DNA from 2 places in the Aeromicrobium tamlense genome. Region 1 is predicted to be linked to the other one. Evidence: riboswitches for the same ligand, from Rfam matches in the RefSeq annotation. Region 1 holds a riboswitch; the other holds the start of a gene.
The links. Region 1 has a riboswitch for cobalamin ahead of BJ975_RS06780 (VWA domain-containing protein). Riboswitches for the same ligand answer to the same signal wherever they lie in the genome.
Positions count from the first base shown of each region.

Region 2: linked by a shared signal. The riboswitch ahead of BJ975_RS13240 (energy-coupling factor transporter transmembrane component T) and the one ahead of BJ975_RS06780 (VWA domain-containing protein) in region 1 are both predicted to bind cobalamin.

Region 1 is NZ_JACBZN010000001.1:1,342,948-1,357,752, reverse strand. It holds gene BJ975_RS06835 (alpha/beta hydrolase fold domain-containing protein) at 1-130, shown strand, start outside; gene BJ975_RS06830 (gamma-glutamyl-gamma-aminobutyrate hydrolase family protein) at 117-866, opposite strand; gene BJ975_RS06825 (cobyric acid synthase) at 900-2,396, shown strand; gene BJ975_RS06820 (cobalt-precorrin-6A reductase) at 2,393-3,133, shown strand; gene BJ975_RS06815 (cobalamin biosynthesis protein) at 3,072-4,031, opposite strand; gene BJ975_RS06810 (CbtA family protein) at 4,028-4,837, opposite strand; gene BJ975_RS06805 (CbtB domain-containing protein) at 4,963-5,172, opposite strand; gene BJ975_RS06800 (histidine phosphatase family protein) at 5,277-5,759, opposite strand; gene cobA (uroporphyrinogen-III C-methyltransferase) at 5,756-6,517, opposite strand; gene BJ975_RS06790 (cobyrinate a,c-diamide synthase) at 6,721-9,138, opposite strand; gene cobO (cob(I)yrinic acid a,c-diamide adenosyltransferase) at 9,135-9,749, opposite strand; gene BJ975_RS06780 (VWA domain-containing protein) at 9,751-11,757, opposite strand; cobalamin riboswitch at 11,805-11,950, opposite strand; gene cbiE (precorrin-6y C5,15-methyltransferase (decarboxylating) subunit CbiE) at 12,022-13,227, shown strand; gene cobM (precorrin-4 C(11)-methyltransferase) at 13,224-13,979, shown strand; gene BJ975_RS06765 (precorrin-2 C(20)-methyltransferase) at 14,069-14,805, opposite strand, start outside.
Region 2 is NZ_JACBZN010000001.1:2,671,671-2,686,475, reverse strand. It holds gene BJ975_RS13255 (prenyltransferase/squalene oxidase repeat-containing protein) at 1-626, shown strand, start outside; gene BJ975_RS13250 (hypothetical protein) at 581-817, opposite strand; gene BJ975_RS13245 (hypothetical protein) at 958-1,290, opposite strand; gene BJ975_RS17015 (hypothetical protein) at 1,355-1,480, shown strand; cobalamin riboswitch at 1,488-1,623, shown strand; gene BJ975_RS13240 (energy-coupling factor transporter transmembrane component T) at 1,699-2,844, shown strand; gene BJ975_RS13235 (ABC transporter ATP-binding protein) at 2,841-4,442, shown strand; gene BJ975_RS13230 (ECF transporter S component) at 4,439-5,251, shown strand; gene BJ975_RS13225 (hypothetical protein) at 5,248-5,898, shown strand; gene BJ975_RS13220 (ROK family transcriptional regulator) at 5,998-7,164, opposite strand; gene BJ975_RS13215 (sugar ABC transporter ATP-binding protein) at 7,258-8,778, shown strand; gene BJ975_RS13210 (ABC transporter permease) at 8,775-9,785, shown strand; gene BJ975_RS13205 (ABC transporter permease) at 9,782-10,852, shown strand; gene BJ975_RS13200 (substrate-binding domain-containing protein) at 10,864-12,036, shown strand; gene BJ975_RS13195 (sugar phosphate isomerase/epimerase family protein) at 12,102-12,965, shown strand; gene BJ975_RS13190 (Gfo/Idh/MocA family protein) at 12,965-14,089, shown strand; gene BJ975_RS13185 (sugar phosphate isomerase/epimerase family protein) at 14,107-14,805, shown strand, end outside.

The DNA.
Region 1 (14,805 bases):
GCGGATCAACGTCGGGCTCGTGCACGGCGCCGACGTCATCTTCCGGCACTGGCTGCCGGCCGCGCTGGAGTCGACCGTGCGTGACGTCGCCGGGTTCGCCGCCGACCGGGCGCGCCTCAGGCGACCGTAGTCAGCGAGCCGTCGTCGAGCTGCGACGCGAGACGCAGGAGCAGCGGCGCCAGCTGGGCGTCGGCGGTCTGCGGGTGCTCCGGGTGCCACTGCACGCCGGTGAGGGGCGCCGTCTCGTGCACGACGGCCTCGACGACGCCGTCCGCGGCGAGGGCGGCGACCACCAGGCCGTCGCCGAGCCGGTCGACCGCCTGGTGGTGGGTGCAGCGGACGTCCTCGCGGGCGTCCACGACGGTGGCGAGCGACGCGTCCGTGACGGTCACGCGGTTGCGGACGAAGTGGTCGTCGCCCGTGGCGCGGTGCCCCGCGCTGGTGGGGAGGTGCTGGACGAGAGTGCCGCCCAGCGCGACGTTCATGATCTGCAGCCCGCGGCAGATGCCCAGCAGGGGAGTGCCGGTCTCGATGCAGGCGCGCACGGCGTCGAGGTGGGCGAGGTCGGCCAGCGGCTCGTGGTGGCCGGAGCCGGGATACGTGCTGGGGCCGCCGTAGAGCGACGGGTCGACGTCCTCGCCGCCCATCACGACCACGGCGTCGGCCCGCGCGACCAGTGCGGCGGTGACCGAGCGGTCGACCTCGGCCGACGCCACGGGGACGACCTCCCAGCCCAGCTGCTCGGCCACCCGGACGGTGGGCGCGTTGAGCGCATCGAGGGCGACCTGGAAGTCAGGTGCTGCGGGTCGCGAGGTGCGCAGGTGCAGCATCGCCAGGAGCGGCTTCGAGGTGGGGGAACCGGTCACGAGCACAGCGTAGGCCTCCGCGATACTGGAACCGTGCACCCCGAGCCCCGCCGCAGCGCCCGGATCCTGGTGGCCGGGACCACGTCCGACGCGGGCAAGAGCCTCGTGACCACGGCCCTGTGCCGGGCCTTCGCCCGACGCGGCCTGCGCGTGGCGCCGTACAAGGCGCAGAACATGTCGAACAACTCGATGGTGTGCGCCGACGGCGCCGAGATCGGGCGCGCGCAGTGGGTCCAGGCCCTCGCCGCCGGCGCCGAGCCCGAGGCCGCGATGAACCCCGTCCTGCTCAAGCCGGGCGGCGACCGCCGCAGCCACGTGCTCGTGATGGGCGAGCCCGCCGGCGAGATCAGCAGCCGCGAGTTCATCGGCGGCCGGACCCACCTGGCCACAGCCGCCCACGCCGCGTTCGACGACCTCGCGTCGCGGTTCGACGTCGTGGTCGCCGAGGGCGCCGGCAGTCCGGCCGAGATCAACCTCCGTGCCGGCGACTACGTCAACATGGGCCTGGCCCGGCACGCCGACATGCCCGTCGTGGTCGTCGGCGACATCGACCGCGGTGGCGTCTTCGCCGCGTTCTACGGCACCGTGGCCCTGCTCGAGCCCGCCGACCAGGCGCTCGTCGCCGGCTTCGTGGTGAACAAGTTCCGCGGCGACCAGTCACTCCTCGCGCCCGGCCTGCGGCAGCTGGAGGACCTGTCCGGCCGACGGGTCCTCGGCACCCTGCCGTGGAGCCCCGACGTGTGGTTGGACTCCGAGGACGCCCTCGACCTCGAAGGGCGCCGGACCAGCGCCGAGGGCGCGTTGCGCGTCGCGGTGATCCGGTTGCCCCGGATCAGCAACTTCACCGACGTGGACGCGCTCGGCCTCGAGCCCGACGTCGACGTGGTGTTCACCGCCGATCCGCGCGACCTCGCCGACGCCGACCTCGTGGTGCTTCCCGGCACGCGGGCGACGGTCTCCGACCTCGCCTGGCTGCGGATGCGCGGCCTCGATCGCGCGATCACGCGCCACGCCGAGTCGGGCCGCGCCGTCCTGGGCATCTGCGGCGGATTCCAGATGCTCGGCCGTCACGTGCACGACCCCGAGGGAGTGGAGGCGGGCGAGCCGACCAGCGTCGCGGGACTGGGGCTGCTTCCCGTCGAGACGACGTTCGCAGCCGAGAAGACACTGCGACTGCCCGAGGGCGAGGCGCTGGGCGCCGCCGCCGGTGGCTACGAGATCCACCACGGCCGGATCAGCCGCGACGCGGGCGCGGAGGAGTTCCTCGGCGGTGCGCGCGTCGGCGCGGTGCTGGGCACGATGTGGCACGGGAGCCTGGAGTCCGACGACCTCCGGACCGCGGTCCTCGACCTCGCGGCACGATCGCGCGGCGGCTCGTTCAGCGCCTCGGGCGTCAGCTTCGCGGCCGCGCGCGAGTGCCGACTCGACCTCCTCGGCGACCTCGCCGAGCAGCACCTCGACGTCGACGCGCTGCTCCAGCTCGCGCAGCAGGGCGCGCCCGCCGTGCCCACGATCGGACCGCACGCGTGAGGGTCCTCGTGCTGGGCGGCACGCGGGAGGCCCGCGCCCTGGCCGAGCTGCTGGTGCAGGACGGCGACGACGTCGTGACGTCGCTGGCCGGCCGGGTGGCCCGTCCGCGACTGCCCGAGGGCGAGGTCCGCATCGGCGGCTTCGGCGGGATCGACGGGCTGGCCTCGCACCTGCGCGACGCAAGGGTGGACGTCGTGGTGGACGCCACCCACCCGTTCGCCGAGACCATCAGCGGCAACGCCGCGGCCGCGTGCGGGCGCACTGACGTCCCACTGGTGCGTCTCGAGCGTCCGGGCTGGTCGGCGCGGGCGGACGCCGGCGCGTGGCACTGGGTCGACGACCACGACGAGGCCGCCCGGGTGACGGCCACGCTCGGCGAGCGCCCGTTCCTGACCGTGGGCCGTCAGTCCCTGCACCGCTTCGTCGAGCCGCTGCGTGACCTCGCCTGTGTGGTGCGCGTCGTCGACCCGCCCGAGATCGAGCTGCCCGCGACGTGGACGCTCGTCCAGAGCCGCGGTCCGTACACCCTCGAGCACGAGCGCGAGGCGATGACCGGGGCCGACGTGCTGGTCACGAAGGACTCGGGCGGCTCCCACACCGAGGCCAAGCTGGACGTCGCCGCCGAGCGCGGGGTCCCCGTGGTGGTGGTGCGTCGCGCCGGGGCGCCGGAAGGCGTCAGCGTCGTGCGCGACGCCGCGGCAGCCCGCGCCTGGGTGCGAGCGCGAGCAGCACGCTGACGCAGGCCGAGGCCCACGCCACCGCGGTGGCGAGCCGCGTCGCGCGGGGGAGGTCGGCCACGTCGGGAGCGGGCCCGTCGCCCATCCGCGCCCGGTCCTCGAGCCGTCCGGCGTAGTCGTTGACGCCACCCAGCGTCACCCCGAGCGCTCCGGCGAAGGCCGCCTCGACCGGTCCGGCGTTCGGGCTCGGGTGGCTCCGGGCGTCGCGCCGCCAGGCCGTCCACGCGTCCGCGGGACGCCCATCGACGACCGGTGCGAGCACCACCGCGAGTGCCGCGGAGACCCGCGCCGGGACCAGGTTCGCGACGTCGTCCACCCGCGCGCTGGCCCAGCCGAACCGCTCGTAGCGCGGGCTGCGGTGGCCCACCATCGCGTCGAGCGTGTTGACCGCTCGGTAGCCGACGAGGCCCGGCACCCCGAGCGCCGCGCCCCACAGGAGCGGCGCGACGACGGCGTCGGAGGTGTTCTCGGCCAACGACTCCACGGCTGCGCGGCTCACGCCGTCCGCGTCGAGTCCGCTCGGGTCGCGGCCCACCAGGTGCGTCACCTGACGCCGTGCCGCCGCGAGGTCGTCGCGCTCCAGCTGCGCCGCGATGGTCTCGCCCTCGCGCACGAGTGACCGGCCACCGAGGACCGCCCACGTGGCCGCGGACGTCAGCAGGACGCGCTGCCACGGCCGGCGACAGACCCGCTCCGCGGCGACCGCCCCGACGACGAGCGGGCCGACGACGGCGGCGTGGTGCACCACCCCGGCGACGCGGTGGTCGCGATGACTCACCTGCTCCACCGTGGCGGCGAACCGGCCGAGTCCCGCGACGGGGTGAAGCCGGGCGGGGTCGCCCAGTGCCCGGTCGAGGAGGAAGCCGAGGAGGATCCCGGTGGCGCGCGCCCGGCTCACAGGGCCGCGGCCGCCTCGCGACGACGCCGGTCGTGCATGGCACGGTCGGCGTCGCGTCCCACGAGACCGGTGAGGACGACTCCGAGGACCGCCCAGAGCACGGCGACGGTGACGAGCGACTCGCGGCGGAAGTACCAGAGCGTGTCGGCCGGGAAGTCGCCCACCTCGTTGACCGTCGGCAGCGCCAGCCCGACGGCCACGACCACCACGAGGTAGCCCAGGGCGCCCAGGACGACCGCCTTGAAGCCGCCGAGTCGGTCGGCCAGGCGACGGGCGACGACGACGGCGACGATCGCCGCGACGAGGCTGACGGCCCAGAAGCCGAAGTAGAGAGCGGTGCGCTCTCCGATCGTGTCGCCGCTGCCGACGGCAGGTGGCGTCGACGGGTACTTCAGGAACGGCACGAGGCCGGTGGCCACGAAGCCGACGAGGGCGACGACCGCGGTGGACCCCCGAGCGCCGAGCGAGCCCAGACGTCCCAGGGCGAAGGCTGCCGCGAGCGCCGTGGCGCCGCCGAGCACGGTGCCCAGCAGGATCGTGCCGGTGGCCAGCCCCCACGTGGACTGCGTGCCGCGCGAGACCTCGGCCTCCTCGCCGTGGCTGTGGCCTCCGGCCTCGTCGTCGTGGGAGTGCGGGGCGGCGTCGCCGTCGTGACCGTGCTCGGCGGGCTCGGCCGAGGCGGCCTCCTCCAGCGCGATGGCGGCGTCGATCTGGGGCTCGGCGACGACGTGGGCGACGAGGAAGGCCGCGAAGCCGGCGACGAGACCGGCGATCAGGCCGTGGACCAGGAAGGTGCGAGGGTTCATGAGGGTTCCGTTCGTGGACCGGTCGCGGCGGCACGAGTCGCCGCGACCGGTGGAGCTGGGTGGATCCGGGAGAGGTCCCGGTGGGCGCCCGGGCGAGAGCCGGGCGAGGAGGACGCGCGAGCGCGTCAGTGGCAGGGGTAGCCCATGACGTGACGTGCGTCGTGGACCCACTCGTGCACCAGCGTTCCCTCGAGGACCGAGAACGCACCCTGCTCGGCGCCCACGAAGAACAGCACCACGACGGTGAGCAGGGAGAAGAAGACCGTCCAGGGCGCGAGGGCCGTGACGGGAATCTGCGGAAGGGCGGCGGGAACGGCCGCGGTTGCCTGAGGCATGTGACACTCCTTGGGGATGCTGCGTCCCATCGATGGATGTTTCGCCCGGCTGGAGGGTCTGGCTCCGCCCCAAGGGGCGTCACAGTAGCGCGACTGCGCCGGAATCACACCGGCTTCCTGTCAGCAAGGCGTGACGAGGCTAGCAGCCCCGGGGGACCCTCGACCAGAGGGTCCGTGACGTGGACCTGCGCGTTCTGCGGGACGGCGCACGGCACCCCCGTCAGCTGCTCGACCGCGATCGCGATGGTGTCGCCGTGGCTCACGACCAGCAGTCCGTCGCCGCGCTCGTGGAGCAGATCGGCGAGGCGGGAGCGGACGGACTCGACGGTCTCGTCCCGTCCGCGCTCGACGAGCCGGTCGTCCAGCTCGACCGGGAGATCGAGTACCTCGGCGACGATCTCAGCGGTCTCCACCGCACGCCGAGCGGGGGAGGACAGCAGCATCCACACGGGTGCGCCCTGCAGCCGGTCGGCGGCGTCACGCGCCTGGCGTCGTCCGGTCTCGGTCAGGGGTGGGGTGGGGTTGCCGTACTGGAGCCGGCCCGCGGCGTTCCAGGTCGACTCGCCGTGCCGCAGCCAACGGATCACGGCTCGAGCGCCGCCACGTGACCGATCACCGCGACGGCCGGTGCCCCGATCCCTGCGGTCGCGGCGTCGGACGCTGCCTTCGCGAGGGTGGTGCGCAGGCTGCGCTGGCCGGCCAGGCTGGCGTCCGCGACGAGCGCGCACGGCGTGCCGCCGTCGAGTCCCGCGTCCAGGAGCGCCTCGGTGATCGCGGGAAGCGTGCGCACGCCCATCAGGACGACGAGCGTGGTGCCCGAGCGGGCGAGCGCCGCGTAGTCGATCGTCGAGTCGGGGTGGCCCGGAGGCACGTGGCCGGAGATCACGGTGAAGCCCTGGACGAGTCCGCGGTGCGTCACCGGGACGCCGGCGAGCTCGGGCGCCGCGACGCTGGAGGTGACGCCGGGAATGACGGTCGTGGCGATGCCGGCGGCGGCACAGGCCTGGACCTCCTCGAAGCCGCGGCCGAACACGTACGAGTCGCCGCCCTTGAGCCGGACGACGTGGCGCCCGGCCGTGGCGTGGTCGACCAGGATCCGGTTGATCTCGTCCTGGCTGGTCGACCGTCCGAAGGGGATCTTCGAGACGTCGACGACCTCGGCGTGGGCGGGCGCCCAGGCGAGGGCCTCCCACGGCGCCAGCCGGTCGGCGACCACGACGTCGGCGGTCTCGATCGCGGCGCGTCCGGCGACCGTGACCAGACCGGGATCGCCGGGCCCGGCGCCGACGAGGGTGACGCGACCGGTCGTCGCACCGGCGGACTCGCGGGCGACCGGCCTCGCCAGGTGGCGGACGACCAGGTCGAACGAGCCCTCATCGACCTCGTCGCGCGTCCAGCGCAGGTGGCCGCGCTGCGCCAGGTCCTGGAGGGCGGTGCAGACGGATGGAGCGCGCACCGTGACGGACGCGCCGTCGCCGAGGAGGCTCGCGACGGTGGGGACGGCATGCTCGGCGCCCTCGAGGACGAGGACGGACAGGCCGGTGGCGTTCAGGTGCATGCGGTGTGGACTCCCCACGTGGTGAGCAGGTGGCGGGTGACGGAGGGCTCGCGGACGGCGAGGCGCACCCAGCCGTCGTCGAGGCCCGGGAAGGTGTCGGCGCGGCGCACGGCGATCCCCGCCTCGCGCAGGCGTGCGTGGGCTCCCGTCCCGGCGCGGGCCAGGACGAACGGGCCGGAGGACGCCGCGGTGGGCACGCCGAGCTCGGCCAGCCCGTCGACGAGGACGCGACGGTGCACCTCCACCTGGCGGGCGCGCCCGTAGGTCTCGGCCGCGGCCTGCGGCCCGGTGGCGGCCACGACGGCGTGCAGCGCGGGCGTGCTGACCGACCACGGAGCCTGCTGGACCCGCAGGTCGGCGACGACGGCGGCATCCCCGACGACGTAGCCCGCGCGGATGCCCGGCATCGACCAGAGCTTGGTGAGGCTGCGCACGACCAGCAGGCCGGGAACGCGGTGCGCAGCCAGGCTCTGCGTCTCGCCCGGGACGAAGTCCATGAACGCCTCGTCGACCACGACGACGCGACCCGGACGGCACAGTGCGCGCAGCACGGCGGCCGGATGGAGGCGTCCGGTCGGGTTCGTGGGATTGCCCACGACGACGAGGTCGGCGTCCTCGGGCACGTCCTCGGGGACGAGGGCGAAGTCGTCCTCGGCACGGCACACGACGTGCGTGACGTCGTGCCCGGCGGAGCGCAGCGCCACGTCCGGCTCGGTGAACTGGGGGTGGACCACGACAGGTCGACGCCACCTGCGCGCGCGAGCCATCAGCAGGAACGCCTCTGCCGCGCCGGCCGTGACGAGCACGTCGTCGATCCCGCGCCCGTGACGACGGGCGACCGCCGCGTGGGCCGCGGTCGCGTCGGGGTAGGAGGTCGACGCGGCGACGCCCTCCGCCAGGGCACGTTCCAGCCAGTCCGGGCGGGGGAGCCGGCTCACGTTGACGGCGAGGTCGACGAGGCCGTCGCCCAGCTCCGCGTCGCCGTGGTGGCGCAGCGGGTCGTCGAGGCGCTCGGTCGTCGCGGGCTCCTGCGGCAGCACGTCGACCGCCACGGCGCCCGTGTGGGGACCGGCCGCCGCCACCGCCCCGGCGAAGGACTGCGCGAGCTGCGGGTGACCGGCCCAGTGCAGGTGCAGGTACGAGGCGCTGAGGGTGGGCCCCGCGAAGCCGACCGCGCTCCCGTCGACGGACCACGCCGGTCGGTCGCCGTGCACGGGCGTCACGGTCGTGCGATGGAACTCGTGCGCGGTGGCCTCGGTGCCGGCGGCGCCCAGCAGCTGATCGCCGTGGAGGGTGGGACGCCGGTACGACAGCGTGAGGCGGGGCGTCATGACGGCGTCCGCGTCGAGTGCGCCCACCATCGGGTGACCGTCCACCGAGCGGCAGAGGTACAGCAGGCCGGCGCACTCGGCCACCGTCGGCACGCCGTCCAGGACCGCCTCGCGCAGGTCCGCGCGCAGGCTCGTGTTCGCGCTGAGGGCGGCGGCGTGCACCTCGGGGAAGCCGCCACCGAGGTAGATCCCGCGCGTGCCGTCGGGCAGGCGTCGGTCGTGGGCCGGGTCGAACGGGACGACGGTGCAGCCGGCGGCCTCGAGCAGCTCGGTGGTCTCGGCGTAGCGGAACGTGAAGGCGCGACCGGCCGCGACGGCGACGACGGGCGAGTTGTCCGCGACCCGCATGATGTGGTCCGCGGGACTCCACGGGTCCTCGGTCAGCGCGGGAGCCGTCCGCGCGACGTCGAGCACCGCGTCGAGGTCGATGCCCGCGGTCACCTGCTCGGCGAGGCGGTCGAGTGCGGCGGCGGCCTCGTCGCGCTCCGCCGCGGGCACCAGCCCGAGGTGGCGCGAGGGAGCGCTGACGCCCTGGTCGCGACCCAGCACGCCGAGGACGGGGACTCCCGTGCGCTCGACGGCCCGCACGACCTCGGTGGCGTGCCGCGACGATCCTGCCTTGTTCAGCACGACGCCCGCGATGGTCACGCCGGGCTCGAAGGTGGCCATCCCGTGGACGACGGCGCCGATGCTGCGCGACGCGTGCGAGACGTCGACCACCAGGACGACGGGCGTCCGGGTGAGCGCGGCGACGTGGGCCGAGGAGGCGAAGCCGTCGCCACCGATCTGGCCGTCGAACAGCCCCATCACGCCCTCGACGACGGCGAGGTCGGCCCCGCGCGCGCCGTGGAGCAGGAGCGGGACCATGAGGGACGGATCGGTCAGGTGCGGGTCGAGGTTGCGGCCGGGACGGCCGGTCGCGAGCGCGTGGTAGCCGGGGTCGATGTAGTCGGGGCCCACCTTGTGGCCGGAGACGACGTGCCCGCGGGCGGCGAGCGCGGCCATCAGGCCGGTCGCGATCGTCGTCTTGCCGTGCCCCGACGCCGGGGCTGCCACGAGGACCCGTGGCAGGGTCACCACTCGATGCCTCGCTGACCCTTCTGGCCCACGTCCATGGGGTGCTTCACGTGGGTCATCTCGGTCACGAGGTCGGCGACCTCCACCAGCCGGGCGTCGGCACGGCGTCCGGTGACCACGACGTGCTGGCTGCCGGGACGGTTCGCGAGCGTCTCGACGACGTCGTCGACGTCCACCCAGCCCCACTGCATCGGGTAGGTGAACTCGTCGAGGACGTAGAGCCGGTGCCGCTCGGCCCGGATCCGGCGCTTGACCTCGGCCCAGCCCTCGGCGGCGTCCGCGGCGTGGTCGGCCTCGGTGCCGCCCTTGCGGCTCCAGGACCAGCCCGAGCCCATCTTGTGCCACTCGACCGGTCCTCCCTCGCCGGTCTCCTCGTGGAGTCGGGCGAGGCGCTCGAGCACGGTCTGCTCGCCGATGCGCCACTTCGCGGACTTCACGAACTGGAAGACGCCGATGTCCCAGCCCTGGTTCCAGCCGCGGATGGCGAGGCCGAACGCGGCCGTCGACTTCCCCTTCCCGTTCCCGGTGTGGACCATCAGCAGCGGCCGGTTGCGGCGCTGGCGGGTGGTGAGGCCGTCGTCCGGGACGACCAGGGGCTGACCCTGCGGCATGTCAGGCCACCCCCTCGCGCGGCGCGGTGGCCGCGTGGACGACGCCGGTGAGGCCGTCGGCGGTCACCTCGCCCAGCGGCACGTGCTCGGCCTGCAGGTGGGTGGCGAGCTCGACTCCGAGCCCGAGCCGGAAGCGCCCCGACTCGCAGTCCACGACCACGCTCTGGATCCCGGCCGCGGCGACGTGGCGGGCGGCGTGGTGGGCCCGGGCGAGGGCATTCGGGCCGGACGTGGCGCGGCCGTCCGTGACGACCACGAGCAGAGGACGGCGGGACGGGTCGCGCAGCGCCTCGCGGCGGACGACCTCGGCGGACCGGTGCAGCCCTTCGGCCAGTGGCGTGCGGCCGCCGGCTGGCAGGTCCGCGAGCCGGCGGGACGCCACCTCGACCGACCCGGTGGGCGGCAGGACGATCTCGGCGTCGTGCTGGCGGAACGTCACGAGGGCGACCTTGTCGCGGCGGCGGTACGCGTCCAGCAGCAGTGACAGCACCGCGGTCTTGACCTGCTCCATCCGGCGGCGCGCGGCCATCGACCCGGAGGCGTCCACGCACAGCAGCACGAGGTTCGACTCCTGGCCGACGGTCTCGGCGCGGCGCACGTCGGAGATGTCGAGTGCAAGTCCCCGGCCGTCGACGAGTCCCCGGCGGGCGAGCTGGTGCGGAGCCGCGGCGGCGATCGTCGCGGGCAGGTGGAGCCGGCCGGTGGGCTCGCCGTCGTGCCGGACGCCGGCGACACGCCCCTGCGCGGTGCGAGCGCGCGAGCGGCGCCCGGACTGGCCCTCGCCCGTGCCGCGGACCACGAGCAGCCGGGCGCGGCTGGGCTCGCCGGCGGACGCCACCGAGCCGGCACCGGCCGGCGCGGGACGGCGCTCGTCGTCGGGCGACTCGGAGCTCTCCTGCGGGGGAGTCTCGGGTGGGGTGCCGTCGGGCGGGGAGTCGTCGGAGCCGCCGTCGCCACCGGGGCCGTCGTCGTCCGGCCCGTCCGGACCGGGGTCGGGCTCGTCGGAGCCGAGCAGGTCGTCGAGGCGGTCCTCGTCCAGGCCCGGCTCGTCGAACGGGTTGCGCCGGCGGCGGTGGGGGAGAGCGAGGCGCGCGGCGACCCGGACGTCCTCGCGGGTCACCTGCGTGCGGCCCTGCCATGCCGCGTGGGCTGCGGCCGTGCGGGCGGTCACGAGGTCGGCGCGCAGTCCGTCCACGTCGAACGCGGCGCAGATCTCGGCGATCGTGGTGAGGGTCTCGTCGTCGAGGACGACGTCGCGGACCCGCCCCTGGGCGTCGGCGAGGCGAGTGCGGAGCAGCTCCTGCTCGGCGGCCCAGCGCCCCGCGAAGCCCTCGGGGTCGGTGTCGAACGCCAGCCGGCGGCGCACCACCTCGACCCGTAGGGCGGGATCGCGCGGCGCGGCCACCTCGACCGTGAGGCCGAACCGGTCGAGCAGCTGCGGGCGCAGCTCACCCTCCTCGGGGTTCATGGTGCCGATCAGCACGAACCGCGAGGCGTGCTCGGCGGAGACGCCGTCGCGCTCGATGCTGACGCGGCCGGTGGCGGCAGCGTCCAGCAGCAGGTCGACGAGGTGGTCGTGCAGCAGGTTGACCTCGTCGACGTAGAGCAGGCCGCGGTGGGCGCGCGCGAGCAGGCCGGGCTCGAGCTCGACGCGGCCGTCGCGCAGGGCGGAGTCGAGCTTGAGCGATCCGGTGACCCGGTCGTCGCTCGCACCCACGGGCAGCTCGACCAGCCGCACCGGGCGCTCGACGACCGGCGTCACGGCGCCGAACGGACCGTCGGGCGAGACGGCGTCGGGGTCCGCGGGATCGATCGAGAACCGATCACCGTCATAGGCGCGCACCGGGGGCAGCACCTCGGCGAGGCCGCGGACCGTGGTGGTCTTGGCGGTGCCCTTCTCCCCGCGGACCAGGACGCCGCCGATGAGCGGGTCGATCGCGACCAGGGTGAGGGCGAGGGTCATGTCGTCGGAGCCGACGACGGCACAAAACGGATACTGCGCTGGCATGTAGGGCTCCCGCTCGATCTGCCATGTCGGTCCGGGACGCGGATTGCGCCCCGGGTCGGATCGAGGCCGGTCTTCGGACTTCCCAGATCTGTGCCTGAGTCACCGCAGCGGGCCCTGTGCCGGATTCTCACCGGCTTCCCAGATTCTCCCCGTGGCCAAACGGCCGTGGGGCACCTCGAACCTTCGCGATCACCCTAGACGCATCCGTGGCGGACCGGACGGGGGGGCCCGGTGGCCGGGACGACCGGGCTAGGGTCCTCGACCATGAGCGTGCACGTGACCGTGGTCGGCGTCGGGGCCGACGGCTGGGCCGGTCTGCCGGCCTCGTCGAGGGCGATCGTGGAGGGCGCGCGGACGCTGCTCGGCGGCGACCGGCACCTGGCCGGCGTCCCCGCGATCCCGGGCCAGATCCGCCGTCCGTGGCCGTCGCCGCTGCGGGACGGACTGCCCGATCTCGTGGCGGCGGCCGAGGGTCCCGTGGTGGCGCTCGCGTCCGGTGATCCGCTGGTCTCGGGCATCGGCACGACGCTGATCGACCTGCTCGGGACCGAGCGCGTCGTGATCGTGCCGGCGGTGTCGTCGGTGGCGCTGGCGCGCGCCCGGATGGGCTGGCCCGCGGAGTCGGTGGGCGTCGTCAGCGTCGTCGGACGGGACGTGCGACTCGTCGTTCCTGCCCTGTCCGCGCACGGCCGCCTGCTCGTGCTGTCGAGCGACGAGTCCACCCCCGCGGCCGTGGCGACGCTGCTGACCGACCTCGGCTGGGGCGCCTCGCGGCTCGTCGTGCTGGGGGACCTCGGCGGCGCGGACGAGACCCGGATCGAGGGCACCGCGGACGCCTGGCACGCGACCGCCCCGCGCCTGAACGTGCTGGCCGTCGAGGTCCGTGGCGCCGGACCCGGCTGGGCCGTCGGCGGCGTGCTGCCCGACGACGCCTTCGACCACGCCGGCCAGATCACGAAGCGCGACGTGCGCGCCAGCGCCCTCGCGCGGCTCGCTCCGGCTCCCGGTCAGCTGCTGTGGGACGTCGGCGCCGGAAGCGGCTCGATCGGCGTCGAGTGGATGCGCGCGTGGCCCAGCGCCCGTGCGATCGCGATCGAGTCCCGTCCCGACCGGGCGACCCGCGTGCGCCGGAACGCGGACGCCCACGGTGTCCCGGGCCTCGAGGTCGTGGAGGGCGACGCACCCGCCGCGCTGTCCGGCCTCGAGCGACCCGACGCGGTCTTCGTCGGGGGTGGCGCCACGGTCGACGGCGTGCTGGACGCGTGCTGGACGGCGCTGCTGCCCGGCGGCCGGCTCGTCGTCCACGCCGTCACGGCCGAGACCGAGGCCGTCCTCCTCGATCGGTACCGTCGACATGGCGGCGACCTCGTCCGCCTCCACGTCGAGCGCGCCGAGCCGCTCGGCACCTTCACCGGCTGGACGCCCGCCCGCGCCGTCAGCCAGTGGTCCATCGTCAAGGGAGACTCATGACCGTCCACTTCGTCGGCGCCGGACCCGGCGCGGCCGACCTGCTCACCCTGCGCGCGGTGCGGCTGCTGGAGCGGGCCGACGTGGTCCTGTACGCCGGCACCTACCTCGACGCCGAGGTCCTCGGCCACTGCCGCGACGGGGCGCGGCTGGTCGACACGCAGCACCTCGACCTCGAGGAGATCACCGCCGCGCTGGTCGACGCCCACCGTGAGGGACTCGAGGTCGTGCGTCTGTGCTCCGGCGACCCCTCGCTGTACTCGGCCGTCCACGAGCAGGCGCGCCGGCTCGACGCCGCCTCGGTGGCGTGGGACGTCACTCCCGGCGTGCCCGCCTACGCCGCCGCCGCGGCGATCGTCGGCGCCGAGCTCACCGTCCCTGAGCTGGCGCAGTCCGTCGTCCTCACCCGCACGCAGGCGCGCTCCACGCAGATGCCGGCGGGTGAGCAGCTCGCGGCGTTCGCCGCGACCGGCGCGACGCTCGCCCTGCACCTGGGGATCACGCGCACGCGCGAGCTCGCGGCCGAGCTGGCCGAGCACTACGGCGCCGACTGCGCCGTGGCGGTGGTGTCGAAGGCCACCCAGCCCGACGAGCTCGTGCTGCGCGGCACGCTCGCCGACATCGCCGACCAGGTCGAGGCCGCCGGGCTGCGCCAGGCCGCGGTGATCCTCGTCGGCCCCGCCTTGGCTCCCGACGTGCGAGGCGGCGAGTCGTACCTCTACGCGGCCAGCCGCGAGCGTCGCCAGCGCCCCTAGGACCACCCCTGCGGCGACCTCGGCCGGGGCGGCGGTGAGTCAGCAACCGCATCCGGGCCTCGTGGGGTTGCCAGCTCACCGCTCACCCGTCACTGCACGAAGCGCGGGCTCCAGACGCGTCCGGACGGCGTGACCCGCGTGGACGACGCGCCGATCAGCAGCAGGCACTTCATGTCGACGGTCTCGGGGTCGAGCTTGCCGAGCGTGGTGACCGTGAGGCTCTCCTCGGCACGGCCGACGTCGCGTCCGACGACCACCACGGTGTCGGGCGACTTGTGCTCCAGCAGCACTGCCTGTGCCTGCGCGACCTGCTCGGTGCGCGAGCGCGACCGGGGGTTGTACAGCGCGAGCACGAGGTCGGCCGCGGCCACGGCGCGGAGCCGCTGCTCGACGACCTCCCACGGCTTGAGCCGGTCGGAGAGGCTCATGACGGCGAAGTCCGCGCCGATCGGTGCTCCGGCGCGCGCGGCGACCGCCTGGACGGCCGAGATGCCGGGGACGACGCGCACGGCGACGTCGGCGTAGCGCGGGTCCTCCGCGGCCTCGAAGACGGCCGACGCCATGCCGAAGATGCCGGCGTCACCGCCCGACACGACGGCCACGCGCTCGCCGGCGAGCGCCAGCTCGAGGGCGTCACGAGCGCGGTCGACCTCCACCGTGTTGCCCGACGCGTGACGCACCAGGCCGGAGCGCTGGGGGACCCGCTCCACGTAGGGGCCGTAGCCGACGACGTGACCGACCTCGGCGAGCACCTGCGTGGCCTCGGGCGAGAGCCAGGCGTCCGGCCCGGGGCCCAGGCCCACGACGACGACCTCGGCGTCCACGG
Region 2 (14,805 bases), 1.3 Mb from region 1:
CCTACGACGGCGCCGCGCTGACCGCCGGCCGTGAGGACGGCATCGACGAGTTCGCGATCGACCAGTGGATCCGCGCCTCGGCGCAGGCCGCCCCGGCGCTCGCGCTGCTCTCCGCGCCGAAGGCCGCGGTGTCGGTGCCCAAGTACGTGCGCTCGGGCAGCACCCTGAAGGTCACCGCCAGCGGTCTGGCCGCCGGCTGGAGCAGCACGGCTCGCGTCTCGGGTGGCACCTCCGCCCGCGCCGTCGTCCCGGCCGCGGGTCGCGCCACGTTCACGGTGCGCGCGCCGAAGGGCACCGCGAAGCGTGCGGTCGTCGTCGGCGACGCCACCGGCCGCGCCGTCGCGACCTCCTCGGTGCAGGTGCTGGCCGCCAAGAAGCTGCGCGTCTCGTCGAAGTCGACGGTGCGCCGTGCCAAGGTGCAGAAGGTCGTCGTCCGCGGCCTCGTCGCCGGCGAGCCGGTGCGCGTCTACTACCGCGGCAAGCTCGTCAAGCGCGGCGTCGCGTCGAAGGCCGGCAGCTACACGTATCGCCTCAAGGTCGGCAAGAAGGTCGGCCGGACGAAGGTCATCGTCCGCGGCGCCTATGCCGAGCGCAACGGCGTGCGGGTCTTCCGGGTCGTGAAGTGACCCGTCTCGTCCATCGCCTCCTGGCGGCGACCCTCCTCGGGGTCGCCGCCGGGCCGGCGGCGCTCAGCGCCCCCGCGCACGCCGCCGCGTGCACCGGCGGGAAGGGCGTGACGGTCGTCGTCGGGTCGAGCGTCGGCTGCGACGCCACCGGCGGCGGAGTCGCGGCGAGCAACTTCGCCGACGCGGGGCACCAGCTGAGCTTCGCGTCGCGCGCCCCCGGTTTCGTGTGCCGGGTCGACGGCGCGCCGGCGTCGGACCCTTGCGTCGAGGCGTCCCCAGCCGACGCCTACTGGGGCCTGTTCTGGTCGGACGGGAAGAAGGGAACGTGGACCTACTCCAGTCTCGGCGTGACCTCCTTGAAGGTGCCGCAGGGCGGGTCGGTCGCGTTCGTGTTCCAGGACTCCTCGTCGCGGACGTGGCCCTCGGTCAAGCCCCCGGTGGCGGCCCCCGCCCCCACGCCTCCGCCCTCGCGTCCCACCTCCGCCAGCCCGAAGCCCGGTTCGAAGGAGCAGGGGTCGAAGGCGTCGACTCCGAAGCGGTCGACGCCTTCGACGCGGGCCGCGAGCCCGGCCTCCTCGGCTCCCTCGGCCACGGCGAGCGCGTCGGCGGGGGCGACCCCGTCCCCCTCGACGGCGACGCCGTCCGCGAGCGCCTCGACCGCCACCCCGAGTGCGTCGGCTCCCGCGGCCTCGGCCGGGACGGACGACGACGTTGCTGGCGCGCCCGCCGTGCAGCCGACCGCGGCCGAGGGGTCGGATGCGACCTCGGGCGCCGCGCTCGCGACCGCGGCCGCCGTGGTGGTCGTGCTGGCCGCCGCGGGGGGAGTGGTCTGGTACCGCCGCCGGGCGGGCTGAGGGCGCGGTGCGAGTAGACTCCTGACGTTGGACCAACGTCCGGCGCAGGGGAAACCGGTGCGATTCCGGTGCTGTGCCGCAACCGTCAGCCCCGCCCTCCCGGGCGGTGCGAGCCGGGAACCCGCGCCGGGACGCCGCCACCAGATGTTGTCGAGCAGCGACGGGTGGGCGAACCGCCCTCGTGGACCTCGCCCCCGTCCCGTGGGGAAGGGGACCGGATGACCGCCGTCGTCGACCCCACCCCCACCCGGCCGCCAGCGGCCACCGGACGGCCGCGGCGCGAGCTGCATCCCGGCGCCTGGTGGCTGTGGGCGCTGGGGCTCGCGGCCGGTGCCTCGTTCACGCTCAACCCGTTCCTGCTGCTGGTCACGGTCGCGATCGCGGCGCTCGTCGTGGCCGCCTGCCGCGGCGATGCGCCGTGGGCGCTGTCGTTCCGGTACTACCTGTACTTCGGCCTCGTCATCGTGGTCATGCGGGTCGTGTTCCGGATCCTGCTCGGTGGCGGCTCCGCCCCCGGCGACCCCGTGCTGTTCTCGCTGCCCGAGATCCCGCTGCCGGAGGTGGCCCGCGGGATCCAGCTGCTCGGCGACGTCACGGTCAACGAGGTCCTCGTGGGCCTGTACGACGGCATGCGGCTGGCCACGCTGGTGATCTGCGTCGGCGCGGCGAACTCCCTGGCCAACCCGAAGCGGCTGCTCGCCTCGGCCCCGCCGGCGCTCTACGAGGTCGGGGCGGCGCTCGTCGTCGCGGTCTCGGTCTTCCCCCAGCTGGCCGAGAGCGTGCGCCGGGTCAACCGCGCCCGCAAGCTGCGCGGTGACGCCAGCCGCGGCACCGGCGCCATGCACCGCATCGTCATCCCCGTGCTGGAGGACGCGCTCGACCGGTCGATGACGCTGGCCGCGGGGATGGACGCGCGCGGCTACGGCCGCAGCGGCACCGCCACGCAGCGCGACCGGTTCGCCACCGGCGTGCTCATGCTGGTCGGCCTGTTCGGGCTGAGCGTCGGCACCTACGGCTACCTCGACGGCACCGCGCCACGGATCCTGTCCTACCCGATGCTGGCGCTGGGCCTCGTGTTCGCCGTGCTGGCGCTGCGGTCGGCGGGCCGACGCGTGCAGCGCACCCGCTACCGCCCGCAGCGCTGGCACCTGGCCGAGTACCTCACCGCGGGCTCGGGCCTCGCCGTCGCCGTGGGGCTCAAGCTGCTGTCCTCCGAGCAGATCGCCGTGATCTACCCGAGCGTGCCGGGCTGGCCACCCGTGAGCGTCCTGTCGCTGGCCGTCGTGGCGATCGGGATCCTGCCGGTGTTCGTCGCGCCGCAGGCCCCCTCCGCCCACGACCACGTCGGAGGTGACGACGCATGATCCGCTTCGACGACGTCTCGTTCTGGTACGAGGGCGCCAGGCGTCCCACCTTGCGCGACGTCGGCCTCGAGGTCGAGGAGGGCGAGCTCGTCCTGGTCTCGGGCCGCACCGGCTCGGGCAAGTCCACGCTGCTCGGCATGCTCAACGGACTCGTGCCGCACTTCACCGGCGGCACGCTCGCCGGCGACATCCACGTCGACGGCGCCTCGATCCTGGGCCGACCGCCGCGCGAGCTGGCGCACCTGGTCGGCTACGTCGCCCAGGACCCGGTCTCGGGCTTCGTCGCCGACGTGGTCGAGGAGGAGCTCGCCTACGGGATGGAGCACCTCGGCCTCGACCCGCAGACGATGCGCCGCCGCGTGGAGGAGACGCTCGACCTGCTCGGCATCGCCGACCTGCGCCGCCGCTCGGTGCGGTCGCTGTCCGGAGGCCAGCAGCAGCGGGTCGCGATCGGCTCGGTGCTGACGATGCACCCGCGGGTCCTCGTGCTCGACGAGCCGACCTCGGCCCTCGACCCCACCGCGGCCGAGGACGTGCTCGCCACGATCGCGCGCCTCGTCGACGACCTGGCGCTCACCGTCGTCGTGGCCGAGCACCGCATGGAGCGGGTCGTCCCGTTCGCCGACCGCCTGGCCGTGGTCGAGGACGGTCGGGTCCGCATCGGCGAGACCGCCGACCTGCTGGTCGACGCGCCCGTCGCGCCGCCGCTGGTCCATCTCGGCCGGCTCGCCGACTGGAGCCCGCTGCCGCTGTCGGTGCGCGAGGCCCGCCGCCGGGTCAAGCCGCTCGCCGCGCGCCTCGGGCCGCCGCCGGTGCACGTGCCGTTCGAGCGCCCGCCGGCGCTGCGGGCGCGCGGCGTCACCGTGCAGTATGGCCGCTTCACCGCGGTCGACGACGTCGACCTGCAGGTCGGCCACGGCGAGGTCGTCGCGCTGATGGGCCGCAACGGCTCGGGCAAGAGCTCGCTGCTGTGGGCCGTGCAGGGCACGGGCGACCGGGTGGACGGCGTGGTCGACGTCGACGGCGTCGACCCGGGTGACGTCCGCCCGTCCGAGGCGCGCATGCTCGTCGGCCTCGTCCCGCAGACCGCCGCCGACCTGCTCTACCTGGAGACCGTCGACCGCGAGTGCGCCGCTGCCGACGACCAGTCCGGCGTGGCGCCGGGCTCGTGCCGTGCGCTGCTCGACCGCCTCGCCCCGGGCATCCCCGGCGACCGCCACCCGCGCGACCTGTCCGAGGGGCAGAAGCTCGCGCTGGTGCTGGCGATCGTCCTGACGGCGCAGCCCGCGGTGGTCGCGCTCGACGAGCCCACGCGCGGTCTCGACTACCCCGGCAAGGCCGCGCTGGCGGCGATCCTGCACGACCTCGCCGCCGAGGGACGCGGCGTGGTCGTGTCGAGCCACGACGTCGAGTTCGTCGCCTCGGTCGCGGACACCGTGGTCGTGATGGCCGAGGGCGAGGTCGTCTCCACCGGACCGGTCCGCACCGTGCTGGCCGAGTCGCCCGCGTTCGCCCCGCAGGTCTCCAAGGTGCTCGGCCGCGACTGGCTCACCGTGGACGAGGTCGCCGCCGCGCTGCCGTCGGAGGTCGTCCGATGACCTCGCCGCGGCACACCGCCGTCCCCGTCACGCCGCGCTCCGCGCTCGTGCTGGCGGCCGCCAGCGTCGCCGGCCTGCTCATGCTGCTGTGGCCGCTGATCTTCACGCCGGCCGAGGGCCAGACGCGCGTCGACCAGCCCTTCATCTTCATGGCGCTGATGCCCGTGGTCGTCCTGGTGGTCGTCGCCGAGCTGTCGGAGGGCGGCCTGGACTCCAAGGCGCTCGCGATGCTGGGCGTCCTCAGCGCGATCAACGCGGCCGTCCGTCCGCTGGGCGCGGGCGTCGCCGGGGTCGAGCCGATCTTCTTCCTGCTGATCCTCGGCGGGCGCGTGTTCGGTCCGGGCTTCGGCTTCGTGCTGGGCTGCACGAGCCTGTTCGCGTCCGCGCTCCTGACGTCCGGAGTGGGCCCGTGGCTGCCGTTCCAGATGCTCTGCGCCGCGTGGGTGGGGATGGGCGCGGGCCTGCTGCCGCGCCGCGCCACGGGCCGGGCCGAGATCGCGGTGCTGGCCGCCTACACGGTGGTCGCGGCGTTCGCGTACGGGCTGCTGATGAACCTGTCGTCGTGGCCGTTCACGCTGGGCATCGCGATCCCCGGCGCCGAGGACTCCCTCGCGATGGTGCCCGGCGACCCCGTCCTGGAGAACCTTCAGCGCTTCCTCGTCTTCACCCTGCTCACCTCGTTCTGGGGTTGGGACCTCGGCCGCGCGATCACCAACGCGCTGCTGGTCGTGTTCCTGGGCCCCGCCGTCCTGGCCACGCTGCGGCGCGCCGCCCGGCGTGCCCGCTACCTCCTCAAGGAGTCCACATGAAGAGCCTGCTCGCCCGCCTCGCCGCGGCCACCCTGCTGTCGACCGGCGCGATCGCGCTGCCGACGGCGGCGTCGGCCGAGGACCACGGGTCCTGCGACGCGGCCTCGGACGTGCCGGTGGTGCTGGAGTTCGGCACGCTCGACGGCGAGGACCGCGTGCTGTGCGCGAAGGACGCGGCGGGCGACACCGGCCTAGAGGTCCTCGATGCCGTGGACCTGGAGACCGAGGAGACCACCGCCGCGATGCCGATGGTGTGCCGCATCGAGGGTCAGCCGACGCCGGAGCAGGAGAAGTGCGGCAACGCCCTCAACGGCCCCGGCTACTGGGCGTTCCTCGTGGCGAAGGAGGACCAGGACTGGGGCTACGCGTCGGTGGGCCTGCAGGAGTACGAGGTCGCCGAGGGCGACTTCATCGCGCTGAAGTACCACCTGATGGCCGACGGCGAGACCGTCGAGGTCGCCGTCCCGGCGAGCGTCGAGACCCGCGCCGCGGCCGAGGTCACCCATGACTCCGCGTACCAGAGCGATCTCACGGTCATCGAGGACGACGACACCCCGCTGGCCGCCATCGCGCTGCCGATCGCCATCGCCGCCGCGCTGCTCGTCGCCGTCGCCGCCTTCGTCGTCGGCCGCCGGCGCCGCGGCTGACCCCGCCCCGTCCCGAGATGTGCTCCGATTTCGACCTTTCAGACCGGTTGAAACGTCGACATGGGAGCAAATCTCGGGGGGCGAGGTGAAGCGGAGGACTCAGTCGGCGGCGGCCAGCAGCTCGGCGCTGGCCTGCTCGATCGCCTCGGGGGAGAGGGCGTGGCCGATGGCCATCGCCGCGGCGCCCAGGACGCCGGACTGCTCGCCGCTGACCGACGGCACGATCCGCAGGTGCTCGGTGGCCAGCGGCAGCGACCGGCGGTAGACCTCCTCGCGGATGCCGGCGATGAGGTGCTCACCCGCCTCGGCGAGCGCGCCGCCGATCACCACGACCGACGGGTTGATGAAGTTCACGATCATCGCCAGGACGTCACCGATGTCGCGGCCCGCCTGGCGCACCGCCTGGATCGCCTCGAGGTCGCCCGCGCGGACGAGCTCGACCACGTCGGTGGCCTCGGTGACCCCGGTCCGCCCCAGCTCGCGTGCGATCGCCGGGCCGGCCGCGAGCGCCTCGAGGCAGCCGACGTTGCCGCAGCGGCAGACCACGTCGCTGCTGCGCGACACCCGGATGTGGCCGATGTCGCCCGCGGTGCCCTGCCCGCCGCGCTGGAGCTCGCCGCCGGCGATGATGCCCGCGCCGATGCCGGTGGCCACCTTGATGAGGATGAGGTCGTCGATCTCGGGGAACTGGGTGTCCTGCTCTCCCAGCGCCATGATGTTCACGTCGTTGTCGATCAGCACGGGCACGTCGAACGAGCCGCGCACGAACTGCGGCACGTCGAACCGGTCCCAGCCGGGCATGATCGGCGGGTTGATGGCGCGCCCGGTGGAGTGCTCGACGGGCCCCGGCAGGCCGATCCCGATCCCGGCGAGGTCGCCCAGCGGGCGCTCGGTCTGCAGCAGCAGCCGCTCGATCGTGGCGGTGACCCAGTTCAGGACGGGCACGGGGCCGTCGGCGATGTCGAGGTCCTGGCGCTCCTGGGCCAGCACGGCGCCCGACAGGTCGACGATCGCCGCGCGGGCATGACGCGCGCCGAGGTCGATCGCGGCCACCACGCGGGCGGCGGTGTTGACCGCGAGCAGTGACGGGGGACGCCCGCCGGTGGAGCTCCGCCCGCCATAGGGGGTGATGAGACCGAGGCGCAGCAGCAGGTCCACGCGGGACGCGACGGTGGAGCGGGCCAGGCCCGTCGACTCCGCCAGCTCCGCGCGGGTCATGGGCCGACCCTCGCGCTGGAGCAGGGCGAACACGTCGCTGGTCTTCACGGGGGTGATTCAACCACTCGGGCTTTTGAACGTCTAGCGCACAACTTCTGCCGACTTCTCGACAGAAGTGGAGATCTGTGTCACAGTGCAACCGTGAACGACGCTGTCCTGAACGAGCGGGGGACCCCGCCGGTGCTGCGCGTGCGCGGCGTGACGAAGTCCTTCGTCGGCAACCCGGTCCTGCACGGCGTGGACCTCGACCTGGTCCCCGGCGAGGTCCACGGACTCGTGGGCGAGAACGGCGCCGGCAAGTCGACCCTCATGAAGATCCTCGCAGGCGTGCATCCCGCGGACTCGGGGTCGGTCGAGCTCGGTGGCGAGCCCGTCGCGTTCACCCACCCCGTCCAGGCGCAGCGCGCCGGGCTCGCCACCGTCTTCCAGGAGTTCAACCTGCTGCCCGAGCGGACGATCGCCGAGAACATCTATCTTGGTCGCGAGCCGCGCCGCCGCGGACTCGTGGACACCCGCGGGATGGAGCGTCAGGCCGGTGAGCTGCTGCGCGGCCTCGGCATCGAGGGCCTGCGCCCGTCGCGTCGCGTACGGTCCCTCTCGGTGGCCGAGCAGCAGATCGTCGAGATCGCGAAGGCCGTCAGCTTCGACGCCCGCGTCATCCAGATGGACGAGCCCACGGCCGCGCTGGCCGACCACGAGGTCGAGCTGCTCTACCGCATCGTGCGCGAGCTGACCTCGCGCGGCGTCGCCATCGTCTACGTCTCGCACCGCCTGCGCGAGGTCCTCGACCTGTGCGACAACGTCACGGTCCTCAAGGACGGCCGTCAGGTCGACACGCGCCCCGCGTCCGAGCTCGACGAGGCCACGCTCGTGCGCCTCATGGTCGGCCGCCCCATGGACTCGTTCTTCCCCGATCCGGTCCCCGGCACCACCGTCGGCGAGCCGCGGCTGGAGCTGCGCGGCGCCGGCAACGGCTACGTCGACGGCATCGACCTGACCCTGCGCGGCGGCGAGATCGTCGGCATCGCGGGCCTCCAGGGCTCGGGCCGCACCGAGCTGCTCGAGGCGATCTTCGGCATCGAGCCGCTCGCCCGCGGCGAGATCGCGATCGACGGCGTCGTCACCCCGATCGGCACGCCGCGTCGCGCGATCCGCTCGGGCCTCGCGCTGGTGACCGAGGACCGCAAGGCCACCGGCCTGGCGCTGCACCAGTCACTGCTCGACAACGCGCTCGGTGTCGTCCGCGCCGTCTTCCCCCGCCGCACCGACGCGGTCCGCCGCGACGTCCCCGAGCTGTTCGGCTCGCTCTCGGTCTCGGCGCGCGCGCTCAGCCAGGAGGCCCAGCTGCTCTCCGGCGGCAACCAGCAGAAGGTCGTGCTGGCGCGGTGGCTCGCCACCGACCCGCGCGTCGTCCTGCTCGACGAGCCCACCCGCGGCATCGACGTCGGCGCGAAGCACGCGATCTACGAGGTCATGCGCAGCCTCGCCGCCCGCGGCGTCGCGGTCCTGATGGTCTCCAGCGAGCTGCCCGAGGTGATCGGCATGTCCGACCGCGTGCTGGTGATGCGCGACGGCCGGCTGGCGGGGGAGCGGCCCGGCGGCTCCGACGAGGAGTCGATCCTGTCGCTCGCCGCCGGCCTCGACGAGGAGGTGGCCTCATGAGGGCCCGGCTCGCTGCACTCGACTCCACGATGATCGTCTGGATCGTGCTGCTGATCTCGGTGGTCGTCGGCTCGATCATCACGGCGATCGAGGGACGCAACTTCTTCAGCGTCGGCAACATCGACAACGTCCTGACGACGATGACGATCCTGGGCCTGATCGCGATCGGCCAGACCCTGGTGATCCTCGCCGGCTCGCTCGACCTGTCGGTGCCGTTCGTGGTCAGCCTCTCCAGCGTGCTGGCGGGCGGGATCATGGCCGGCCAGACCTCCAACATCGTGCTGGGCGTGGTCGCGGCGCTGGCCGTCGCGGTGGTCTTCGGCCTCGTGAACGGCCTCATCGTCAGCCTGCTGCACGTGCACGGCTTCATCGCGACGCTCGGCACGGGCCTCGTCGTCTCGGGCTACCTCGGCTCGAACTACCAGGGCAGCCACGGCTCGGCGCCGTACGCGTTCCGGCTGCTCGACGCGACCCGGATCGGACCGGTGCCGGTCGCCACGCTCATCATGCTGGCGTGCGCGGGCCTGGCCGTCCTGATGCTGCGCCGCACCCGCCTGGGCCACCACCTCTACGCCGTCGGCGGCAACGCCGACGTGGCACGCATGTCGGGCCTGCGGACCCAGGTGCCGATCATCGCGGCGCACGTCATCTGCTCGGTGACCGCGGCGCTCGCCGGTCTGCTGCTGCTCGCGCGCCTCGGCGTCGGCCAGCCGACGGTCGGCTCGCAGGGCGGCTACGACCTCATGTCGATCGCGGCCGTCGTGCTCGGCGGCACGCTGCTCGCCGGAGGCAAGGGCAGCATCGTCGGCACGATCGCCGGCGTCGGCATCTTCGCCGTCCTCGACAACGTCATGGGCGTCATGGAGCTCAACCCGTTCCTCAAGGACGTCGTGCGCGGCATCGTCATCGTCGTCGCGGTGGCCGTCTACGCGCGCCGGGAGATCGACCGGCGGCCCGAGCGCTTCGGGTCCGCCGCCCCCGCCGAGACCACGGAGGTGGCCCGATGACCACGCGCGTGCTGCCCGTCCACGAGACCACGTTCGGTCGCCGGTCCCTGGCGGCCCTGGCCACCCCCGGCGGCGGTGTCTTCCTGCTCGTGATCGCCCTGCTGCTCGCGATCATGGTCTCGAACCCGAGCTTCGCCGACGGCAACACGCTGATCCGCTTCGCCGGCCGCACGGCGCCGATCGCGATCGCGGCGATGGGTCAGTACTTCGTCATCGTCAGCGGCGAGTTCGACCTGTCGATGGGCGCGGTCATCGCCGCGCAGGTGGTGCTCGCCGGCAACGTCATCGGCCAGGACGAGGCCAACATCCTCCCGGGCCTGCTGCTGATGTTCGTCGTCGGCGCGCTGATCGGTCTGGTCAACGGCCTGGCCACCACGCTGCTGCGGGTGCCGAGCTTCATCGTGACGCTCGGCATGATGCTGTCGCTGACCGGCCTCGTCCGCTACGTCACGGGCGGCGCCGCCACGGGCAACCCGTCCGACCGCTTCCGCGAGATCGGCCGCGGGGGCATCCAGGACGTGCCGCTCGTCGGGACGATCCCGTACCCGCTGATCGTGCTGATCGCCGCGGGCGCGTTCGCCGTGTGGCTCATGCGGCGCCCGTACGGCCGCACCCTCATCGCCGCCGGCGACAACCCCGAGGCCGCCCGCTTCTCGGGCACGCCGCTGTGGTGGACGAAGACGCGCGCCTTCATGATCTCCTCGCTGTCCGCCACCGTCGCGGGCATCCTGCTGGTCGGCTACGCCGGCGTCCACCCGTCGGTCGGCTCGGGCTACGAGTTCGCCGCGATCACCGCGGTCGTGCTCGGCGGCGTGGTCCTCGGCGGCGGGCGCGGCTGGGTCCTCTCGGCGGCCGCCGGCGCGTTCGCCCTGGAGCTGCTCTTCGTGCTGCTGAACAGCCTGGGCATCGAGTCGACGTGGCGCGACACCGTGCAGGGACTCATCATCATCGTCGCGGTCGCCCTGGCCGGCCGCGCGTGGCAGGGCGCCGTCCGCCGGCGGCCCTCCGTGACTTCTCCACCCACCCCACCCCAGCCCGCGACGGGCGATACGACAGGAGAGAACTGATGCGAGCATCGATGAGAGGGGTACTCGTGTCGGCCGCGGCCGTGCTGGTACTCGCTGCCTGCAGCACGGACGACGTGTCCGACGCGGGCGACGACGACTCGGGTTCGAAGGACACCGAGTGGTTCGTGCAGGCGGACTTCGACCGCCAGAACGAGCAGCGCAGCGCGACGTTCGAGGGAGACGCCGCGACCCCGTGGCTGCAGTACATCGACGGTGACATGACGGACACCTCGAAGTTCAAGTCCGAGGGCGCCAAGAAGGTCTGCTTCGCCAACGCCTCGATCAGCAACCCGTGGCGCCAGACCGGCTGGATCACGATGCAGCAGCAGCTGAAGGTGCTCCAGGACGAGGGCGTCGTCTCGCAGATGGAGACCCGCGACGCGCAGGACTCCGACGACACGCAGATCGCGGACATCGACTACTTCATCAAGGAGGGCAACTGCGACGCCTTCATCATCTCGCCGAACTCGACCGCGGCGATGACCCCGGCCGTCGAGCGCGCCTGTGAGACGGGCAAGCCGGTCGTCGTGTTCGACCGTGGCGTCGACACCGACTGCGCCACGTCGTTCATCCACCCGATCGGTGGCTACGCGTGGGGCATCGACACGGCCGAGTTCCTGGTCGACAACCTCGAGAAGGGCGACAAGGTCGTCGCGCTGCGCATCCTGCCCGGCGTCGACGTCCTGGAGACCCGCTGGGCCGCCGCCGAGAAGATCTTCGAGGAGAACGACATCGAGGCCGACGACCAGTTCACGGACGCCGACCCGACGAAGATCAAGCAGATCATCACCGACGCGATCAACTCCGACGACATCAAGGGCGTCTGGATGGACGCCGGTGACGGTGCCGTCGCCGCGATCGAGGCCTTCGAGGACGCCGGCAAGGACTACCCGGTCATGACCGGTGAGGACGAGATGAGCTTCCTGCGCAAGTGGGAGGAGACCGGTCTGACCGGACTCGCGCCGGTCTACTCGAACTTCCAGTGGCGCACCCCGCTGCTGGCGGTGCAGAAGATCTTCGCGGGCGAGGAGGTGCCGACCGAGTGGGTGCTGCCCCAGTCGCCGATCACCGAGGACGACCGTGCGGACTACCTGAAGGCGAACGACGGCATGCCCGACGGGCACTACGCCAAGTTCGGCGGCGAGGACCTCCCGGGCTTCCCGAAGGCCTGGCAGGACCGCTGACCGTGTCCGGGTGGCGGCGACCCGCCGCCACCCGGCCCACCCCGTCCCTCTCGACAGGAGCTCTTGTGCGCAGCATCGGCATCAACACGTGGGTCTGGCAGTCCCCGCTCACCGACGCCACGGTGGAGGCCCGCCTGGAGCACGTCGCCGCGCTCGGCTTCGACGCGGTCGAGCTCCCGCTCGAAGGACTCGGCGACCTGACGCCCGCCGTCGTCGGGCCGGTGCTGGAGCGCACCGGGCTGGTGCCGCTCGTCGTGGGCGCCATGGCTCCCGGACGCGACCTCGTGGAGGCCGACGGCGCGGCGGTCGCGGCGACGCAGGACTACCTGCGTGGCTGCGTCGACCTCGCCTCCGGCATCGGCGCGGCCGCGGTCTGCGGACCGTTCTACGCGGCCACCGGCCGCACGTGGCGGATGACCCCGGACGAGCGGCGGTCCGCCTACGCGCAGTGGCGCGAGCACCTCGCGCCGGTCGTCGAGCACGCGGCCGAGAGCGGCGTGCGGATCGGCATCGAGCCGCTCAACCGCTACGAGACCTCGCTCGTCAACACCGTGGCCCAGGCGCTCGAGGGACTCGACGGCCTGCTCGGCCCGTCGCTGGGCCTCGCCCTGGACACCTACCACCTGAACATCGAGGAGCGGTCCAGCGCGGACGCGGTCCGGGCGGCCGGCGAGCACCTCGTGCACGTGCAGGTCTGCGGCAGCGACCGCGGCGCACCCGGAGGCGACCAGACCGACTGGCCGGCCCTGATCGCCGCCCTCGACGAGGTCGGGCACACCGGCCCACTCGTCATCGAGAGCTTCACCGCCGAGAACGCCTCCATCGCGACGGCGGCCTCGATCTGGCGCCCGCTCGCGCCCACGCAGGACGACCTCGCCCGCGACGGTCTCGCCTTCCTGCGCGACCTGACCCGGACGGAGGCGGCGTGATGAGCGCGCGCGAGCTGCGGGTGGCCGCCATCGGCTACTCCTTCATGGGCCGGGCCCACTCCAACGCCTGGCGCAACGTCGGCGCGTTCCACCCCGACCTTCCCGCCGTGACCCAGCAGGTCCTCGTCGGTCGCGACGAGTCCGCCGTGCGCGGCGCCGCGCACCAGCTGGGCTGGCGCGAGTGGGCCACCGACTGGCGCGACGTGGTGACCCGCGACGACGTGGACGTCGTCGACGTCTGCACGCCCGGCCACCTCCACCACGAGATCGCGCTGGCCGCCCTGCGCGCCGGCAAGCACGTGGTGGTCGAGAAGCCGCTCACCAACACGATCGACCAGTCCGTCGAGCTCGTCGCCGCGGCGCAGGAGGCGCGCTCGCGCGGGGTGCGCTCGATGGTGGGGTTCAACTACCGCTGCGTGCCCGCGCTGGCGCTCGCCCGCGAGGTCATCGCGGAGGGCCGGATCGGCGAGGTGCGCCAGGTCCGCGCGTCCTACCTCCAGGACTGGCTCGTCGACCCGGACGCGCCGATGACGTGGCGGCTGCGCAAGGAGCAGGCCGGGTCCGGCGTGCTGGGCGACCTCGGCTCGCACGTCGTCGACCAGGTCCGCTTCCTGCTCGACGACGAGATCGCGAGCGCCTCGGGCCGCCTCGAGACCTTCGTCGGGTCGCGCCCCGGTCCCGCCGGCCCGGAGGACGTGACCGTCGACGACGCCGCGTGGGCGCTGCTCGGCACCGGTCGTGGCGCCGTGGTCAGCCTCGAGGTCAGCCGAATGGCCGCGGGCCGCAAGAACGCGCTGCAGATCGAGGTCTACGGCTCCCGAGGCTCGGTCGCCTTCGACCTCGAGCGCCTCAACGAGTTGTGGGTCGACACGGGCCAGGGCCGCACGCGCGTCCTCGTGACCGAGCCCGACCACCCGCACCTCGCCGCCTGGTGGCCGCCGGGCCACGTGCTGGGATGGGACCACACGTTCACGACGCAGGCCGCCGGGTTCCTGTCCGCGATCGCCTCGGGCGTCGACCCGGCACCGTCGTTCGAGGACGGGCTCGCGGTGCAGCGGGTGCTCGACGCGATCGAGCGCAGCGCCGTGGCGGGCCGCGGCACGGTCGAGCTCGCGCGATCCTGATCATCGAAGGAGACACCATGGGCAAGCGCTTCACCCTCTTCACGGGCCAGTGGGCCGACCTCACCCTCGAGGAGGTCGCGGAGCTCGCGGCGCGCTGGGGGTACGACGGTCTCGAGATCGCCGTGTCGGGCGAGCACCTCGACGCGTGGCGCTGGGACGACGACGAGTACGTCGAGGGGCGCCTGGAGATCCTGCGCCGCCACGGGCTCGGCTGCTGGGCGATCTCGAACCACCTGAAGGGCCAGGCGGTCTGCGACGACCCGATCGACGACCGGCACCGCTCGATCGTGGGCCCGCGCGTGTGGGGCGACGGTGACCCCGAGGGCGTCCGCCGGCGCGCGGCCGAGGAGATGCAGCACACCGCGCGCCTTGCGCAGCGGATGGGCGTCGACGTCGTGGTGGGCTTCACGGGCTCGTCGATCTGGCAGTACGTGGCGATGTTCCCGCCGGTCCCCGCCGAGCGCATCGCGGCCGGCTACCAGGACTTCGCCGACCGCTGGAACCCGATCCTCGACGTCTTCGACGAGTGCGGCGTGCGATTCGCGCACGAGGTCCACCCGTCCGAGATCGCCTACGACCACTGGTCGACGGTGCGGGCGATGGAGGCGATCGGCCACCGCGAGGCGTTCGGCCTCAACTGGGACCCCAGCCACATGGTGTGGCAGGGGATCGACACCGTCGCGTTCATCAGCGACTTCGCCGACCGGATCTATCAC